DNA from 3 places in the Buttiauxella gaviniae genome. Region 2 is predicted to be linked to each of the others. Evidence: predicted binding sites of a transcription regulator. Region 2 holds the regulator's gene; each other region holds the start of a gene.
The links. Region 2 encodes sigma-54, which starts transcription at its own class of promoters, with help from an activator protein. Its sites were predicted from a motif close to GTTGGCACANNTTTCGCTNT; they were not measured.
Positions count from the first base shown of each region.

Region 1: the regulator sigma-54 is predicted to act here: its motif matches at 1,188-1,207, upstream of norV (anaerobic nitric oxide reductase flavorubredoxin).
Region 3: the regulator sigma-54 is predicted to act here: its motif matches at 1,074-1,093, upstream of AB1E22_RS13710 (gamma-glutamyltransferase family protein).

Region 1 is NZ_JBFMVT010000002.1:2,949,485-2,951,756, forward strand. Features, by position in the region: gene norV (anaerobic nitric oxide reductase flavorubredoxin) at 1-1,138, opposite strand, end outside; gene norR (nitric oxide reductase transcriptional regulator NorR) at 1,358-2,272, shown strand, end outside.
Region 2 is NZ_JBFMVT010000002.1:1,407,784-1,410,055, reverse strand. Features, by position in the region: gene ptsN (PTS IIA-like nitrogen regulatory protein PtsN) at 1-268, opposite strand, end outside; gene hpf (ribosome hibernation promoting factor) at 352-639, opposite strand; gene rpoN (RNA polymerase factor sigma-54) at 662-2,095, opposite strand; gene lptB (LPS export ABC transporter ATP-binding protein) at 2,226-2,272, opposite strand, start outside.
Region 3 is NZ_JBFMVT010000002.1:2,821,150-2,823,421, reverse strand. Features, by position in the region: gene AB1E22_RS13715 (MurR/RpiR family transcriptional regulator) at 176-1,015, opposite strand; gene AB1E22_RS13710 (gamma-glutamyltransferase family protein) at 1,131-2,272, shown strand, end outside.

The DNA.
Region 1 (2,272 bases), 1.5 Mb from region 2:
CGCCATCCGGACGCCATTTGGCTTTCAGGCTCAGAGACATTTCAAAGCCAGCATCTTGCAAACGTGTAGACAAACGGTCTACCGCCCCGCCGCTCCAGCCGTGGGAACCAAATGCGCTACCGCGTTTGTTGCGAAAACGCAGGCCGGTCATCTCTTCAACCAGACCAGCAATTTTCGGCATCATCACGTTATTCATGGTTGAAGTACCTACCAGCACGCCTTTAGAGCGGAATACGTTGGTCAGAACTTCGTTTTTATCGCTGCGGGCGACGTTAAAGATTTTCACCGCGACACGTGGATCAACTTCGGTGATGCCCTGCGCGATGGCGTCCGCCATCATGCGGGTGTTGTTGGACATGGTGTCGTAGAAAATCGTGATGCGATCTTCCTGATAATCCGCAGCCCATTTCAGATACAGTTCAACGATTTGCGTTGGGTTTTCGCGCCATACCACACCGTGAGAGGTGGCAATCATATCCACTGGCAGATTAAAACCGAGGATTTCGGTAATTTTTGGCGTTACCAGGCGGCTGAACGGTGTCAGAATGTTGGCGTAATAGCGTTGGCACTGTTCGAACAGTTCGCCCTGATCCACTTCGTCATTAAACAGGTGTTCGTCGCAGTAGTGCTGACCAAAGGCGTCGTTACTGAACAGTACTGCGTCGCCGGTCATGTAAGTCATCATGCTGTCAGGCCAGTGCAGCATTGGGGTTTCAACGAAGATCAGTTGTTTACCGTTACCGATGTCCAGGCTGTCACCGGTTTTCACCACGTTGAAGTTCCATTCTGGATGGTGGTGGTGACCGTTGATAGAATCCACGCCGTTTGCGGTGCAGTAAATGGGTGTGTTCGGAATGTGGGACATCAGCTCGGAAAGCGCACCCGCGTGGTCTTCTTCCGCATGGTTGATGATGATGTAATCGATTTTGTTCAGATCGATTTCACGTGCCAGGTTCTGAACAAACTCGCGGCTAAATTTATGATCGACGGTGTCGATCAGCACATTTTTTTCTTCCTGAATCAAATAGCTGTTATAGCTGCTTCCGCGCAATGTTTTGTATTCGGTACCGTGAAAATCGCGTACTTCCCAGTCACGTTGACCAACCCATTGAATGTTGTTTTTAACTAAAATAGCCATTTGTCAGTACCTCAAAAAGAAATTAAAAAATGATGCTCGTACCTGACATAATACAAATGGCGTGCCAACTTTTTATTTTATTGATTTATAACGATTTTTAAAAACAACGGTCAAATGGGGTTGTCAAAAAGACAGTCTCAAATAATGTCAATTTAACAATGTCATTGTCTTTTTGACTATCGAAAGCTAGAGTGATTGCCTCTCTTTCTGGAGCTTTTTATGAGTCTTTCAATTACCTCCCTTGCCAATATTGCCATTGACCTGCAAAGCGGTATTTCTCATCAGGACCGATTTGCCCGTTTGATACGTACGCTGCGCCAGCTTTTAGGCAGCGACGCTACGGCGTTACTGCGTTATGAATCGCGTCAGTTTCGCCCGCTGGCTATAGATGGCCTGGCGGCCGATGTGCTGGGGCGGCGTTTTGATCTCGACGAACATCCGCGCCTGGAAGCCATTGCTCGTGCGGGGGACGTGGTGCGGTTCCCGGCGCAGAGTGAATTGCCCGATCCTTACGATGGCCTGATCCCCGACCATACCGATCTGAAAGTCCATGCCTGCCTGGGCCTGCCACTGTTTGCCGATCAGAACCTGATCGGGGCGCTCACGGTGGATGGTATGGACCCCGCGCAGTTCGACCATTTCAGTGATGAAGAATTGCGGTTAATCAGCGTATTAGCTGCGGGGGCGCTAAATAATGCCTTGCTAATGGAACAGCTCGAGAATCAAACCTCTGCGGTTACTGCCGCACCGATCATGGCCAAAACAGGCAGCGGCGAAATGGTCGGGTTGTCTGCGGGAATTATGCAGCTCAAGAAAGAGATAGAAATTGTTGCGGGTTCCGATCTGAACGTGCTGATCACCGGGGAAACCGGCGTGGGCAAAGAGCTGGTGGCGCGTGCGATTCACAGTGGTTCGGCCCGTGGGGCAAATCCGCTGGTCTATCTAAACTGCGCAGCACTACCGGAAAGCGTGGCGGAGAGCGAACTGTTTGGCCACGTAAAAGGGGCATTTACCGGCGCGATTCACCACCGAACCGGAAAGTTTGAAATGGCGGATAACGGCACACTCTTTTTGGATGAAATAGGGGAGTTGCCTTTAACCCTGCAAGCCAAACTGCTGCGGGTTTTGCAGTAT
Region 2 (2,272 bases):
GCTTGATAAAGACCCCAACGGCACGAGTGGTATCTTCTTCCAGTTTCCCATGAGGAATGGCGATACCATTTCCGATACCGGTACTGCCCATGCGTTCACGCGTCAGCACGGCCTCGAAGACCACTTGTGGCGGTAGCCCGAGCTGCTTTGCCGCCAGCTCACTGATGATTTCCAGTGCGCGTTTTTTACTCTGGCAATGTACGTTGGTACGCGTACATTCCTGGTTCAGGACATTACTTAGTTGTAGAGCAGAATCGTTGTTCATCATAAGTTCACCTAAGCACCCTGTTATGCTAACGGCCCGTTACACCAGGTAACGAGCCGTAGATGCCGAAACAGTTGCTCGGATTATCAGTGTTGTTTTAGTTTATCTTTATGTTTGGTTAACTGGCGCGCCAGTTTATCAATCAGACCATCAATTGCCGCATACATATCCTGGCCATCAGCGCTGGCATGAATTTCTCCGCCATTCACATGGAGTGTTGCATCGGCAATGTGTGTGACCTTTTCCACCTTTAACACAATGTAGACCTGGTTAATTCTTTCGAAGTACTGCTCCAGTTTGGCAAACTTCGTACTCACAAAATCGCGCAGTGCGTCAGTGATTTCGACGTTATGTCCTGTAATGTTGAGCTGCATAGTGTCTTCCTTATCGGTTAGGTCACACCAGTTGTTTACGCTGGTTTGACGGTGGTATGGATAAAGACTCTCGGTACTTCGCAACAGTGCGGCGTGCCACCATGATCCCCTGATCGGATAGCATAGTCGTTAACTTACTATCACTCAGAGGTTTCGCAGGATTTTCCGCCGCGATTAACTTCTTAACCAGTGCTCGGATCGCCGTTGAGGAAGCTTCGCCACCCCCTTCGGTATTCACATGGCTTGAGAAGAAATACTTCAATTCAAAAATGCCGCGCGGGCTATGCAAATACTTTTGCGTCGTCACACGGGAAATGGTCGATTCATGCATTTCGACCACTTGCGCGATATCCGCAAGAACCATGGGTTTCATGTGTTCTTCGCCATGCTCGAAAAAGCCTTGCTGTTGTTCAACGATGCAACGGCTGACGCGCAGCAGCGTATCATTGCGGCTTTCAAGGCTTTTAATCAACCATTTCGCTTCTTGCAGGTTACTGCGAATAAATTGCGAATCGCTGTCATTGCGGGCGTTGGTGCCCATCGCTGCGTACTGCTGATTTATTTTCAGACGCGGAATACTGTCTGCGTTGAGTTCTACAGTCCAGCGGCCGTGAAGCTTTTTGACCAGAATATCGGGAATCACGTATTCGGGTTCACTCGTCTGAATGGACTGGCCTGGACGTGGATCCAGAGACTGAATCAGGCACATTGCTTCTTTCAGGACTTCTTCTTTCAGACGCGTGACGCGCATCAAGCTACGGAAGTCATGATTGGCGAGCAAATCTAAATGATCGCTTACGATCAGGCGAGCTTCTGCCAGCCACGGTGTTTCGCGGCTGAATTGTGAAAGTTGGATCAACAAGCAATCGCGCAAATCGCGAGCCGCGACGCCGACCGGGTCGAAACGCTGCACGCGTTTAAGAACGGCTTCCACTTCGTCGAGGGTGATTTCGTCATCACCCATGCTTTCCAGAATTTCTTCAAGCGAAACCGTGAGATAACCCATCTCGTCTACGGCATCGACAATAGACGTGGCGATAGCGGTGTCGGTGTCAGAAAACGGAGTGAGATCGACTTGCCACATCAGATAGTCCTGAAGTGACTGCGTTGTTTCTCCCTGATACACCGGCAATTCGTCGTCAATGTAATCTGTTCCAGTGCCCGATGGCGTACCCGCGGTATAGATTTCATCCCAACTGGTATCCAGCGGTAACTCGTCAGGCATCTCTTTTTGTTCGAGCGCCTCGCGAGTGTCTAATGCTTCAATTTCACGAACTTCCTGAGTATCAATTTCATCATGCAGATCGGTTTGCTCAAGCAGGGGGTTACTTTCCAGTGCTTGCTGAAGTTCTTGCTGTAGCTCTAACGTCGATAGTTGCAACAGACGAATCGCCTGCTGCAACTGGGGAGTCATAGCAAGTTGTTGGCTAAGCCGTAATTGCAAACCTTGCTTCATATTCAGAGCGAGCGTCCTCAGGTGTATACTCGTCATACTTCGAACTGCAGGGGCTTTGTCTGCACTCCCTTGCCGCCTACCTGCAACTCGAATTATTTAGAGTATAAATATTATGATCTTTCCTACCCTATCAGAGTCTGAACTCTTCGCCCAGATACACGCGCTTCACATGCTCGT
Region 3 (2,272 bases), 1.4 Mb from region 2:
TTCGTTACGAAACAAAAGATTCTTTATGAAAATATTCTGCAACTAATGTGCCACCCGCATTCATGAATGACAAACTAAGCAATAAGCTCTATTTCTTGTGAAATAAGGATTTCTGGAATCATAAGCTGAACCAGAATGGCTCCCATGATGTGTGCAAATGCACCAATAAAGTGCGCTAACGCTGTTCTAGCTCATCAAATTTTGCATACAGCTCAGCGATATGATGAATACGCTGGCGGCCCGTAGTTAACGCTTCATGCAGCACGGCATTCGCTAACACATTCACGAGGCTCATCGCGCTGCTGTAGGAGTCGAAAGCAGAAACGCTATCGAGTGGAGCGGCAAAATGCCAACGGCAGTAAGGCGTAAGGCCTGAGCCCTGCGCTTCGCTCATAACCAGCAGCGGCACCTGACGTTTATGCAGATTCGCCAGCAAAGGTTTGATAATGCGTGGGCGGCGACGAAACGCGATGGCAATAACGCAATCTTGCTCGCTGATATCCACCACCTCTTCCGCCAGCGTCTGGCCGGGTTGAGGCAATAACCAGACATCGCTCCGAATCTGTAATAACTGCTGGCGCAAGTGCATAGCAACCGGCCATGAGTTCCGTAACCCAATGATAAAAATGCGTTTTGAATGATTAATCGCCGCCACAACTTCTGCGAATTGCTGCGCATCCAGCAGATTGACCCACTGCGTCAGATTCGCCATTTCTTGCTTGTAGTGACGTGCTAATAACGTGTTACCTTGCACAGCATCGCGGTTTTCCGTAAGCGGCATTCCGCTCTGGCGCAGGGTACGCAGCTCCTCACGCATATCTTTGTAGCGCTCATAACCCAGACGTTTAAACAAACGGCTTACCGTGGCCTTCGATACGCCAGAAAGGCGAGCAAGTTCTGCGCTGTTGTAGCTAATCAGGTCATCAAAATGGTCGACAATAAATGCGGCAACCTTTTGTTCCTGCGGGGAAAGCTGCTCGTATGTCGCTCTCAAGCGCTCATCTAATTGTTTCATTGCGACCTCTGTAACTTTTGTTTCACCCGAGCCTGGCACAGTGAAACTCACTGCGCAACCTGGAACATCTCTTGCTTAGAGATAACACCGGGCTTCCGTTCTGAGAGAGTAAATAATGATGCAAAGCAATATGGCACCTTCCGGCATGGCCGTCACCCCGCACCATTTGGCCAGCGAAACCGCGTTATCGGTGCTGCGTCACGGAGGTGATGCTATTGAAGCGATGGTTGCCGCCGCCGCAACCATCGCCGTGGTCTATCCCCATATGAATGGCATTGGCGGCGACGGTTTCTGGCTGATTGTACCGCCAGAAGGTGAGCCCATTGCGATTGACGCCAGCGGCTCTGCGGGCTCGCTCGCAACACTGGAATTTTACGCAGGCGAGCAATCCATTCCTCATCGCGGGCCAAAATCCGCGTTGACCGTACCCGGTACTCTAAGCGGCTGGGACGAAGCCCTCAAAATCGCCGCACAGCTTGGTGGGGGGCAATTACCCCTCTCTCGTTTACTGGCTGATGCCATTCGTTATGCGGCAGATGGTATTCCCGTCACACAGTCCCAGGCGCTGGCGACTTGCAGCAAATATGACGAGCTGGTGAATGTTTCCGGTTTTGCTGAGACTTTTTTAGACCGCGGTGAAATTCCACCAGCCGGGAGCCGTTTTACTCAGCCACGCCTTGCCGAAACGTTGACGCGCCTGACCGTCGAAGGGCTGGAGAGTTTTTATCGCGGCCCTTTAGCAGTGCTAATCGCTGAAGAACTCGCGGATTCAGGCATCCCTATAAATCGGCAGGATCTTGCAGCCCAGCGCGCAAAACGCCGTATTCCTCTGCATCTTAGCCACCAGCATGGCGATATTTATAATATGACGCCGCCGACTCAGGGGCTGGTTTCGCTGGCGATCCTGGGGATCACCGATAATCTGGATATGGCGCAAGCAAACGAAACGCAAACCGTTCATCGCATCGTTGAGGCGACCAAAAAAGCCTTTGCGCTGCGCGATCAATACATCACCGATCCGCGTCATATCACCACCTCGATTCAAAGCCTGTTAGATCCTGCGCCGCTCAGCGCACTTGCCGCAGAAATTGACGACACAAAAGCCGCTGCCTGGGGAACCGGCAAAGGGCCTGGCGACACGGTCTGGATGGGCGTCATTGACAGCAGCGGTTTAGCGGTCTCGTTTATCCAGAGCATTTATCATGAGTTCGGCAGCGGCGTGGTGCTGCCCAAAACGGGTGTTTTATGGCAAAACCG